Regions from separate parts of the Mesorhizobium sp. M0019 genome, predicted to be linked through region 1. Evidence: predicted binding sites of a transcription regulator. Region 1 holds the regulator's gene; each other region holds the start of a gene.
The links. The regulator LexA, encoded in region 1, represses DNA repair genes until DNA is damaged. The targets are predictions, from matches to a motif close to TGTTCNNNNTGTGTTCNG.

Region 1 (4,212 bases):
TGCTGATGTTACGCTGAACCTGCCTCACTCCGAGATCAAGGTCCGGGTCAGCGGATGGTCTGGATCGGCCAAACCGTCGATGATGTTGAAATGATGCCGGTCAGGCTCGACCACCGAGCTGGTCGCGGTACCCAGGCCGATCCAGATGTTGGCCAGCAACGCGCTCTGACGCAGGAATTCGGCGCGCTCGCCGCCGCCGGCCCAGCAGGTCAGGCGGGCCTTGTCCATCGGGCGCAGCAGCACCGGGCTTTCGGCCTGCGCCTCGGCCTCATCGATCGCGATCGTCTCGTTCATGCCGGTGCGCATGATGGGGCGCAAATCATGCACCCCCGAGATCGACACCACGTGACGAACGCGCCGGACCACTTCGGGCGCCAGCGGCGTCGTCGCCGTAACCATCCGGCTAACAAGATGGCCGCCGGCCGAGTGTCCGGTCAGCATCAGCGGCCCTGGGACCATCGCCGCCGCCTTGCCGATCGCCGCGCCGACTTCCTTGACGATGCCGCCAATGCGTATCTGCGGACAGAGCGTGTAGGACGGCATCGCCACCGCATAGCCGCGATCAACAGGGCCAGTGGCAAGATGCGACCAGAAATTTTTGTCGAATTCCATCCAGTAGCCGCCATGAACGAACACCACGAGTCCCTTGGGCTTGATGGCCGGCAGGAAAAGATCGAGCCGGTTGCGTGGGTTGTCGCCATAGGCCATGTCGAGCCGCGCCCTGCCCTCGGTCGAAAGCACGTCGCGGAAAACCCGCGCGGGCTCGATCCAGGCCGCCGGCCAGCGATCGCTGCCGGCTATGTTGGCGCCGTTGGCATAGGCGTTGTCCCAATCGGCAATGTGACGTTCGAACACCCTGCGCCCTCCCTGGCATATGGCCTTGCAACGTAGCCGTGAGCATCGCGCGGCGCATCGTCGCCAGCCTCACGATTCCAGCTCTCGCATCAATCTCAAGTGACAGCTGCTTTGATGGCGAAGCGCGCATCCTTCCACGCACGGGTGCGCAGGATGTCCTCAAGCACTTTGACGGCCTGCCAGACATCGGCATAGCCGACATAGAGCGGGGTGAAGCCGAAGCGCATGGTCGATGGCGCGCGAAAATCGCCGATCACGCCACGTTCGATCAGCGCGCGCATGACCTGGTAGCCATGCTCATGCATGAATGAAATCTGGCTGCCGCGTTTTTCCCCATCGCGCGTGCTTTCGAGCGTGAGCCCGTAAGTGCCGCACTTTGCCTCGACAAGCTCGATGAACAGATCCGCCAGCGCGATGCTCTTCTTGCGCACCGCCGTCATGTCGACATCGTTCCAGATGTCGAGCGCGCCCTTCAGCGTGCGCATCGACAGGACCGGCTGCGTGCCGCACAGAAACCGGCGGATGCCGGTGCCGGCCGCATAGCCTGGCTCGAAGGCGAAGGGCCGTGCATGGCCCCACCAGCCGGTGAGCGGCTGCTGGATGTCGGAAAGATGCCGCTCAGCCGCATAGATGAAGGCAGGCGCGCCCGGGCCGCCATTCAGATATTTGTAGGTGCAGCCAACGGCAAAATCGGCGTTTGCCTTGTCGAGCTCGACTGGCATCGCGCCGGCGGTGTGGCAGAGATCCCAGACGATCATCGCCCCGGCTTCCTGAGCCCTGCGCGTCAGCGCCGGCATGTCGCGCAGTTCGCCCGACTTGTAGTTGACGTGGTTGACCAGCACCACGGCGGTGCGTTCGTCGATCAGCTCTTCGATGGTCGGCGCGTCGACCCCCGAGAGGCGCAGCAGCGTATCTTTTCGCGTCGAAACCACACCCTCAGCCATGTAGAGGTCCGTCGGAAAACTATCGCCCTCGGCGACGATGACCTGCCGCTCCGGTCGCATGGCCATGGCGGCGTGCAGCAGCTTGTAGATGTTGACCGATGTCGTGTCGCAGACCACCGTCTGGCCGGCCGCGGCACCGATCAGGCGCCCGAGCTGGTCGCCAAGTTCAAGCGGCATGTTGAACCAGCCGGCCGTGTTCCATGCGCGGATGAGATCATGCGACCATTCTTCGGTCGCGGCCTTGTGGAGTTCATCGAAAGCGGCACGTGAAGCAGCTCCTAGCGAATTGCCGTCGAGATAGATCACTCCTTGCGGCAACACAAAGCGGTCGCGCATCGCGCGCAGCGGATCCGCGGCATCCATCGCCTTTATGGCCACGAGATCGGGAATTCCTGTCATGATTTGTCTGCTCCCCCAAGATCCAACGCAAGGCCGGACACGCGTCGACTGTTCTTCCATTACCTGGTTGCGCGCAGCAAGGCTCCAGCGGCGAGAAGCAGCCTGACCAGGCGATGGAAACCGGGACTTAACCCGAGGTTGGCGTTTTGAGTTCGTTTCGTTCACGGTGCATTGACCAAACCGCACAGTCGATACGGTTCAATTCCGTGCCTTTTACCAACCGACGGCCGATGCCAGTGCCGCCTTCTAGGAGGCCAGAAGGGCGCAAACGAAAGCAGAATCAAGGCGATGAGGCTCGCGGCGATGAAAATGCGGTACGCCGGTAGGGGACGTCGTTTGTTTCCCGAGCCTTAACGCATTCATTAAACTTTAAACAGTTGCGGAACACAACTGGAACAGATAGTGTTTGTTCTGGGTTTGTTTTTCTGATTCTGTTGGGGGTCGCTATGCTGACACGCAAACAACACGAACTGCTTATGTTCATCCACGAAAGGTTGAAGGAAAGCGGTATCCCGCCTTCCTTCGACGAGATGAAGGAAGCGCTCGACCTGGCTTCCAAATCCGGAATCCACCGGCTGATTACGGCGCTGGAGGAGCGCGGCTTCATTCGCCGTTTGCCCAACCGGGCCCGTGCGCTGGAGGTGCTGCGCCTGCCTGACTCGATCGCCCCCGGCCTCAATGCGGCACGCAAGTTCTCGCCGAGTGTCATCCAGGGCAGTCTTGGGCAAGGCGGTCCTCGGCAAGGCAAGCCGACATCGTCGCGCGTGCCCGCAGCCGGAAATGACGACGATGTCGTCGCCGCCGTTTCGATCCCGGTGATGGGCCGCATCGCCGCCGGTGTGCCGATCGACGCCATCCAGCACCAGACGCATTCGATTTCGGTGCCGCCGGATATGATCATGGGCGGCGAGCATTATGCGCTCGAGGTCAAAGGCGACTCGATGATCGAGGCCGGCATTTTCGACGGCGACACGGTGATCATCCGCAATGCCGATACGGCGAGCCCCGGTGAGATCGTGGTGGCACTGGTCGACGAGGAGGAAGCGACGCTGAAGCGGTTCCGCCGCAAGGGCGCCTCGATCGCCCTGGAAGCCGCCAATCCAGCCTACGAGACGCGCATCTTCGGACCAGACAGGGTCAAGGTGCAGGGCAAGCTCGTTGGGCTGATCCGCCGCTACTGAGTTGCGCCCTTGGCGCCGGCTTTTGGATTGTCGGCCCTGCGGTATGGGGGCAGGCCGCGCGTCGCGCGTGAAAATTTCCGCTGCACGTGCCAGGGCCGGTATGATTTTTCGACCGCGAAACGGATTTCGGCGCGCGTTGCCGCTTGTGGATCGAAGTAGACGGCGGCACTTCCCGCGCGCGCCAGTTGCCGTTTGGTGACGACGAGGACCAGCCGGTCGTAGTAGCAGGGGTTATGGGCGGTGGCGTCGTCGATGACGATCAAGCTGGCAAAGGCGCAGGCTGGCCGCGCAGTATCGCGGTCCTTGGCTTGCGCGATGATCGCGCCGGATGGATGCCTGGCAAGGCAGAGGCCGTCCGTGCAAATGAACGGCATGCCCGGCGGTAGGTCGGCCGGATCGGCAATGTCGAATTGCGGGTCGTTCTTTCCAGGTGTTTCCGGCGCGACGATAGCCTCTGATGTGAGCGCGCGTTTCCAGTTGTCGATGGTGAACTCATTCGGGCGTGCCCGGTTGACCGCGAGTTCACCGCTGCCGATCGGCAGCGCGACCAGCCGTGCGTCCTCCGAGACCAATACGTCGGGTATGCGTGTCTGCGTTGTCGTCAGCAAGCCGGCGAGCGCAAAAGGAAGTGCCGCCAGCCGCAACCAGGTCGTCGCCATGCTGGCAATGACGAGGGCGATCGTCACCAGAAGGACGGATCTCAGCGAAATCAGCCCGACCGCATCGATCGGCGAGCGCTCCGAGATCCACCCGGACAGGGCGATCATCGCCGTCAGCCCCTTGCCCATGACATAGAGGAAAGGGCCATCCGCGCCGAACGGCATCGCCAGCGC
Region 2 (4,212 bases), on a different contig from region 1:
TCCTGCGTCGAATAATTGTCGTTGACCGCGCCGCCGACGATGATCTTGTTGGCGACGATCAGCGGCGCCGAGGTCGAATAATAATAGCCCGGCTTCGGATATGGCATGTTGGCGAGCAGGTTCAGCGTGCCGCCTTCGGCGAAAGTCGGGCAGACCTGGCCATTCGCCGCATCGAGCGCGATCAGCCGGGCGTCGGATGTCGGCAGGTAGATGCGTGTGGCGCAGGGCTGGCCGGCGGCGACCTTGGCATCGGCATAATAGGACACGCCGCGGCAGGTCTGGTGCTGGCGGTCCTTGTTGAGCTTGACCTGCGGATCGAAGCGCCATTTCTCCTTACCGCTCGCGGCATCGATGGCGATGGCGAAATTATGCGGCGTGCAGATGTAGAGCGTGTCGCCGATTTTTAGCGGCGTCACCTGATAGGTCGTCTCGCCGATGTCGTCGGGCCCTTTCACGTCGCCGGTGCGATAGGTCCAGGCCGGCTGCAGATTGGCAACGTTTTCGGCGGTGATCTGGTCGAGCGGCGAATAGCGCTGGCCATATTGCGTGCGACCGTAATAGTGCCATTCGCCAGCCGGCACGTTGCCGCCGAGATCGGCCGTCGGCGTCACCTTGTCGGTGTTGAGTTCACCCGCAATATCCTTTGGATCGGTCGTCATCGAATAGCCGGCGACCGCAAGCGAGGCCAGCACGGCGAGGATCAGCGGCGCGCGTCCGTCGGGACCGGTAAGCCCGCGCCGCGCCCATGGCGTCAACAGCCATAGCGCGACAAGCACGATGATGCCGCCGCGCGGGCCGAGCTCCCACCAGTCGAAGCCGGTCTCCCAGACCGCCCAGGCGAGCGTGCCGAGCACGATCGCCGCGTAGAGCCACAGCGCCGTGGATCTGCGCCTGTAGAGCAGCCAGGCCGCGACAAGGAAAGCTAGACCGACGATGACGTAGTACCAGCTGCCGCCCAGCGTCACGAGCCAGATGCCGCCGCCGCCAATCGCCAGGCCGATGAGGAAAAGGATCAGGGAGGTGATGACCACAGCCAAGACGGTGCTCCTTCGACTGGTGCGCTCCGCGACGCGTCCATGGGCAACCCCGCATTGCGTTCCTGCCCCCACGCAACTTTCTCCGGCCCGCTTCCCCTGTCAAGCAAGCTCGGCGTTTTACGGTGCCGGCCCATCGCAAGCCCGGCGTTTTGGTTAGCAGACCCATTCAGATTGTGAGTCTACCGACTGGACAGAGAACAAAACGGAGACACTTCTGGCCTTTCGCTGCCGAATCACTACATTCGGGGGAGATGTCCGGCTTTTCGGAAGACATGCCCTTTTTTGACGAACCGAACGCGCGGCCCGTGGCCCCGTCGGGCATTGCCGCGCGCGCCATGGCTGCCCGCAGCAACCAGAACAACGCGCCCGATTATCTCAACGGCCTCAACCCCGAGCAGCGGCTGGCGGTGGAAACCACCGAAGGCCCGGTGCTGGTGCTGGCCGGCGCCGGCACTGGCAAAACGCGCGTCCTGACCACCCGCATCGCCCACATCCTTGCCACCGGCAAGGCTTTCCCCTCGCAGATCCTCGCCGTCACCTTCACCAACAAGGCGGCGCGCGAGATGAAGCAGCGCATCGGCCTGTTGATCGGCGAAGGCAATGTCGAGGGCATGCCGTGGCTCGGCACCTTCCACTCGATTGGAGTGAAGCTGCTGCGCCGACATGCCGAGCTGGCCGGGCTCAAATCCGACTTCACCATTCTCGACACCGACGACGTGGTGCGCCTGATCAAGCAGCTTATCCAGGCCGAAGGGCTGGACGACAAGCGCTGGCCGGCCAAGCAGTTCGCCCAGATGATCGACGGCTGGAAGAACAAGGGCCTTGGCCCCGCCGACATCCCCGAGGGCGATGCCCGTGCCTTCGCCAACGGCAAGGGCCGCGAGCTCTACAAGGCCTATCAGGAGCGGCTGAAAACGCTGAACGCTTGCGACTTCGGCGATCTCCTGTGCCATCCGATCCGCATCTTCCGCGCCAATCCGGACGTGCTGAAGGAATACCACAAGCGCTTTCGCTACATCCTCGTTGACGAGTATCAGGACACCAACACCGCCCAGTACATGTGGCTGCGGCTGCTGGCGCAGCGGCCGCAATCCTCCCCCCTTGAGGGGGAGGTGCCCGCGAAGCGGGCGGAGGGGGTTGCCGCAGAAGGCACCGCTAGAGCGTCGAGCACTGCCGCCGGTAGGTCGAGCACTGCCGCACGGACCCCACCCGACCGGGCTTCGCCCGGCCACCCTCCCCTCAAGGGGGAGGAAAGCCCGCGCCTGTCCACCGTAAATATCTGCTGCGTCGGCGACGACGACCAGTCGATCTATGGCTGGCGCGGCGCCGAGGTCGACAACATCCTGCGCTTCGACAAGGATTTTCCCGGCGCCACCATCATCCGGCTGGAGCGCAACTATCGCTCGACCGCGCACATCCTCGGCACCGCCTCCCACCTCATCGCCCACAATGAGGGCCGCTTCGGCAAGACGCTGTTCACCGAAAAGATCGCCGAGGACGACGAGAAGGTGCATGTCCATGCCGCCTGGGATTCCGAAGAGGAGGCCCGCGCCGTCGGCGAGACCATCGAGGCCTACCAGCGCCAGAAGCACAATCTCAACGACATGGCGATCCTCGTCCGCGCGTCCTTCCAGATGCGCGAATTCGAGGACCGCTTCGTCACGCTCGGCCTCAACTACCGCGTCATCGGCGGCCCGCGCTTCTACGAGCGCCTCGAAATCCGCGATGCGCTGGCCTTCTTCCGCGTCGTCGCACAAGGCGCCGACGACCTCGCCTTCGAGCGCATCGTCAACGTGCCGAAGCGCGGCCTTGGCGAGGCCACCATCCGCCAGATCCACGACACCGCACGGGCGCTGCGCATCCCGATGTCGGAGGCGGCGGCAAAACTCGCCGAAAGCGACGAGCTGAAGCCGAAGCCGCGCGCCGCACTGCGCGAGGTATCGGCCAATTTCGAGCGCTGGCAGAAGGCGCTGGAAACCACGCCGCACACCGAGCTCGCCGAGACCATTCTGGAGGAGAGCGGCTACACCGACATGTGGAAGAACGACCGCTCGGTTGAAGCGCCCGGCCGCCTCGAGAACCTCAAGGAGTTGATCCGCTCCATGGAGGAGTATGAATCGCTGCGCTCCTTCCTCGAACATGTCGCGCTGGTGATGGACGCCGAGCAGAACGCCGAGCTCGACGCCGTCAACATCATGACGCTGCATTCGGCCAAGGGCCTCGAATTCGAAACCGTTTTTCTCCCTGGTTGGGAGGAAGGTCTTTTTCCGCACCAGCGTTCCCTCGACGAGGGTGGCCGCTCCGGGCTGGAGGAGGAACGCCGCCTCGCCTATGTCGGCCTGACCCGCGCCAAGAAGAACCTGCACATCTGGTTCGTCTCCAACCGCCGCATCCACGGCCTCTGGCAGTCAACCATCCCGTCGCGCTTCCTCGACGAACTGCCGGAAGCCCATGTCGAAGTTTCCGAGAGCGGCAACTCCTATGGCGGCTACGGCAATGCCTATGGTGGCGGCTCGTTCGCCTCCGGTCGTGGCGGCCAAGGGGCAGGCAGGCAGAACCCCTATGGAGCATCGCGCTTCGACAACATCGGCGGCAATAACGGCGCCGAGAAATCCGGCGCTTTCTCCAGCACCTATGCGACGCCGGGCTGGCAGCGTGCTCAAGCCAACCGCACCGAGGCGACCGACCGCAATTGGGGCACGCGCTCCGGCCACCAGGTCGAGCGCATCGGCTACGGCGAAACCGACTCCGGCTACGGCGCCGGCCGCACCTCGGTCAAGGGGCGCACAATCGACGGCGAGCTGGTCGCCAAATCCGTCGCCGACACGCCGTCCCCCTTCAGCGTCGGCGACCGCGTCTTCCACCAGAAATTCGGCAACGGCAACATTTCCGCCATCGAAGGCAACAAGCTGACCATCGACTTCGACAAGGCCGGCCAGAAACGCGTGCTGGACGGGTTTGTCACCGGGGTGTGAGGCATGTGGAAAATTGTCTGGCACCCCCAGAACAAATAGGGTACAATCGCTTGCAAGGTCGCGTCTTGTCGCGCAACAGCCCTTCGAGGCCTTCCTCGGCAAAGCGTTCCTGCCAGCGCCACACGCAGGTCTTGGACTTGCCGGTCTGCCGCATGGTCTCGACGGTGCCGACGCCGTTGGCGCTCAACAGGATGATTTCG
Region 3 (4,212 bases), on a different contig from region 1:
CAGCCAGTCCTTGAAGATCGGCGCGACCTCCAGCGGCAGGCGCAGCAGCACATAACCGGCCTCGCGCGCACCCGCTGCCTGCGCCGAATCGAGGATGCGCTCCATCTCCGGGTCGGTCAGTCCGGGGATGATCGGCGCGACCATCACCGAGGCCGGAATGCCAGCATCCGAAAGCTGCCTGATCGCCTCCAGCCGCTTGGTCGGCGTCGACGCGCGTGGCTCCATGGTGCGCGCCAGCATGCGGTCGAGCGTCGTCACCGACAATGCCACCTTGGCCAGCCCGCGTTCGGCCATGCGTGACAGAATGTCGATATCGCGTGTCACCAGCGCCGACTTGGTGACGATGCCGACCGGGTGCCCGCGCGCCTCCAGCACTTCGAGGATTTCGCGCATGATCCGGTATTGCTTCTCGATCGGCTGATAGGGATCGGTGTTGGTGCCGATGGCGATGGTGCGCGGCTGGTAATTATCCCTGGATAATTCCTTGTCGAGCAGCCGCGCCGCATCCGGCTTGGCAAACAGCTTCGATTCGAAATCCAGCCCCGGCGACAGGCCCATGAAGCTGTGCGTCGGCCGCGCGAAGCAATAGACGCAGCCATGCTCGCAGCCGCGATAGGGATTGATCGAGCGGTCGAAGGAGATGTCGGGCGATTCGTTGCGCGTGATGATGGTGCGCGGCTTCTCGACCTGTACCTCGGTCTTGAACGGCGGCAGCTCCTCCAGCGAATTCCAGCCATCGTCGAACACATGCCGGCTGACCGGCTCGAAACGGCCGGACGGATTGATGCCCGCCGACCTGCCGCGATTGCGGTCCGGACGGACGCGCATGCCGCTCTGCTCGATCATTGCATTCGCCATCTCGGCCCTGCCAGCGCCGAAGGCGGCAATATCGGCACGCACGATCTGTTCCATTTTGGCCCTCTCCCAGGGACTGTCCGCCCGCTGTCGAATCGCTCTGCTCATGAATGTATTCCTATCGTATCGATGAGAACAAAGCAAGAACTTTCTCGCGGTGCGCCGCAAAAACTGGCGCTGCCCACCGCTTTCCGCTATTCGGCTAAACATGCTCAGCGTCCTGATCGAAACCCTGAATGACGAGGAGGGCCTTGCCCGCACGCTCGCCTCGCTGATCGGCGGCGCCGTCGAAGGCGTGGTGCGCGACGTTCTCGTCTGTGACACCGGCTCGACCGATCAGACGCACCGCGTCGCCGAACATGCCGGGTGCCACTATGTCAGCGGCGGCATCGCCGCCGGCATCAGGCAGGCCAAGGGCGACTGGCTGCTTTTGCTGGAACCGGGCGCGCGGCTGGGAGAGGGCTGGATCGACGAGGTCGTCGCCCATACCGCCAAGCAAACCATGGCGGCGCGGTTCTCGCGGGCACGCGGCAGCCGCGCGCCGTTCCTGTCGCGCGTCTTTGCCGGAAATCGCGCTCTCGCCGAAGGCTTGGTGATCAGCAAGCGTCAGGCCGCCGCGCTGTCGAAGAATGCCCGCAGCGCCGAAGCGATCGCCCGCGGCCTGGCGACCAGGAGGCTCCACGCCGAGATCTGGGTCGCGCCGCGGAAGTGACGGCTTACCGTGCCGGTTCAGGGAACCCCGCCCAAACAAATTTTCTGGGGGGTCGTGGTTTATTGTGCATTGCACAAAATCTGGCCGGGGGTTACCATTCCCGGCGATATGGGCGAATAGGGTTTGGGGTGTGCCGGAGCGGCGACGACTAACGTCGATGCTGTTCCCTCGATATTGTGAGGACCCCGATGACCCTTTCAAGCCCTGACAAGTCCGGCGCTGCAAGCCTCGAGGCGATCGCACGCAACGGCGGTACGCTGCGCCGCATCGCCGCCCGCATCCCGACCTATCTTTCCGACCTTCGCGAGAATCCGGCATGGCTGCCGATGTTCATGCTGGCGCGCACCATGCCGGCGCGGCGGCTGCACTGGCGCGGTGCAAAGCCCGTTCCGCCGGCGCGCAACGTCGGTGAAACGATGTTCGCCGGCGTCGATCGCGATGCCGTCGTCGGCGCGCTGCGGACGGAGGGGCTCTATTCGGGCCTGATGCTGCCGGCCGCCATCCATGAGGAGATTGCCCGCTTCGCCGAGCGCACGCCATGCTTCGGCAATTTCGACCGCCGGCTGGAATTCCTGCCCGAAAAACACGCCGATGCCGAAAAGCATTTCGGCCGTCCGCTGCTCAGCGGCCATTATTTCGAGCGGGTCCTCGACTGCAGCGCGGCGGTCGCCGTGCAGCGCGATCCGCTGCTTCTCGACGTCGCAGCGCACTATCTCGGCAGCCAGGCCAAGCTGATCACGACCCGCGTCTGGTGGAGCTTTCCGACCGGTGGCGTCTCGGACGCCGACAAGAACATGGCCTCGCTCGGCAAATACCATTTCGACCTCGACGACTGGCGCATGCTGAAGTTCTTTTTCTACCTGGTGCCGGTCGACGCCGACACTGGGCCGCATGTCTATGTCCGCGGCTCCCATAATCGCCGCATCCTGAAGCATCAGCTGACGCTGCTGGTCGGCCATTCGGCGGAAGAGGTGCTGGGCGTCTACGGCGAGCAGAGCCCGGTCACGCTGACCGGGCCGGCCGGCCTCGGCTTTGTCGAGGATCCGTTCGGCTTCCATATGGGCACCGTGCCGACGCGCACGCCGCGGCTGATGATGGAGGTTGGCTTCGGCGTGTCGCCGCCGTCGCGCCGGCGGTTTCACGGCGAGCCGGTTATTCGCTGAGGCGGTGTCGCCCGGCTGATATCTCGCTCCGTCTCAGCCGCGCCGCAAATGCTCGTCCAGGCGCGGCATGATCTCGACGAAGTTGCAGGGCATGTGCCGATAGTCGAGCTGCGGCCTCAAGATGCCGTCCCAGGCGTCCTTGCAGGCGCCGGGCGAGCCCGGCAGCACGAAGACGAAGGTGGCATTGACGACGCCGCCGGTTGCCCGGCTCTGGATCGTCGAAGTGCCGATCTTGTCGTAGGAGATGCGGTGGAACACTTCGGAAAAGCCGTCCATGCGCTTTTCGAAGATCGGCTCCAGCGCTTCCGGCGTCACGTCGCGGCCGGTGAAGCCGGTGCCGCCGGTGGTGATGACGACATCAATCGCTTCGTCCCTTGACCAACCCAGGACCTTGTCGCGGATCTTGTCGCCGTCGTCGGTGACGATGTCGCGGGCGGCCAGGACATGGCCGGCCTCGGCGATACGGTCGGCCAGCGTCTGCCCGGATTTGTCGTCGGCGAGGCTGCGCGTATCGGAAACGGTCAGTACTGCGATGCGCACGGGAACGAAGGGGCGGCTCTCGTCAATCCTGGCCATGGGCATCAACCTCCGATGTCACGCTTCGCGTCGCCGCGACAAACCAGTCGGGATGGCGGCCGCGGATATCGACAGCCGCGCGCTTGGCCACATTGCCGGTCTCGAACAGCCCGAAGCAGGTGGCGCCTGAACCGGACATCCTGGCAAAACCGGCTCCGGCCTTGTTGAGCACGGAAAGCGCCTTGCCGATGGCGGGCTGGATTGCGCGCGCCGCAGGCTCGAGATCGTTGCGGGTGATCTCCAGCCAGTTGCGGATGCTGTGGAAGTCGAGGTTGCGCGGCAGCGGCGGCAGCCCCGCATTGTCGCGGCGGCCAAGCGCCTCGAACACGTCGGCCGTCGAGACGGCAGTGCCGGGATTGACGAGCACCAGACCCAGCGCCGGGAAACCCGGCACGAGCGTCAGCTCGTCGCCGATGCCGCGGGCTATCAGCGGCTTGGCTGCGAGGCACATCGGCACGTCGGCGCCGAGCGACAGGCCGATCCGCGCCAGTTCGGCATCGCCGACATCAAGTCCCCAGGTCTGGACCAGGGCGCGCAGCACAGCCGCCGCATCGCTCGACCCGCCGCCGACACCGGACGCGACCGGCAGGTTCTTTTCGAGCCTGATCGCGACAGCCGGCGCGTGCTGGGGACCGGCCTCGCGCCGCAGTGCATCGCGCGCTCTCACCACCAGATTATTGTCGTCGACCGGCACCGCGGAGGCGTATTTGCCGGACACGGAAAACCCATCGCTGTCGGCAAGTTCCGTTTCGATGCGGTCGCCGAAGCGCGTGAACACAGCCAGGCTTTCGATCGTGTGATAACCGTCGGCGCGCTGGCCGGTGACGTGCAGCGCGAGATTTATCTTGGCGTGCGCATGCGACGCCCGGATGCTGGCCTCGGCGTTCACTGGCTCGGCCGCGAGGG

Region 2: NKK47_RS03850 (ATP-dependent helicase) is a predicted target of LexA. The motif match lies at 1,231-1,248, and genes of this name have one in related genera.
Region 3: NKK47_RS31995 (PA0069 family radical SAM protein) is a predicted target of LexA. The motif match lies at 987-1,004, and genes of this name have one in related genera.

The regions. Positions count from the first base shown of each region.
Region 1 is NZ_JAMYVK010000002.1:182,978-187,189, reverse strand. It holds gene NKK47_RS03035 (molybdopterin molybdotransferase MoeA) at 1-17, shown strand, start outside; gene NKK47_RS03030 (hormone-sensitive lipase) at 25-855, opposite strand; gene kynU (kynureninase) at 951-2,198, opposite strand; gene lexA (transcriptional repressor LexA) at 2,645-3,379, shown strand; gene NKK47_RS03015 (ComEC/Rec2 family competence protein) at 3,373-4,212, opposite strand, start outside.
Region 2 is NZ_JAMYVK010000003.1:82,180-86,391, reverse strand. It holds gene NKK47_RS03855 (glucose/quinate/shikimate family membrane-bound PQQ-dependent dehydrogenase) at 1-1,037, opposite strand, end outside; gene NKK47_RS03850 (ATP-dependent helicase) at 1,289-4,012, shown strand; partial or broken gene NKK47_RS03845 (helix-turn-helix domain-containing protein) at 4,068-4,212, opposite strand, start outside.
Region 3 is NZ_JAMYVK010000071.1:16,554-20,765, reverse strand. It holds gene NKK47_RS31995 (PA0069 family radical SAM protein) at 1-912, opposite strand, end outside; gene NKK47_RS31990 (glycosyltransferase) at 1,064-1,567, shown strand; gene NKK47_RS31985 (phytanoyl-CoA dioxygenase family protein) at 1,756-2,730, shown strand; gene moaB (molybdenum cofactor biosynthesis protein B) at 2,764-3,306, opposite strand; gene NKK47_RS31975 (4-(cytidine 5'-diphospho)-2-C-methyl-D-erythritol kinase) at 3,293-4,195, opposite strand.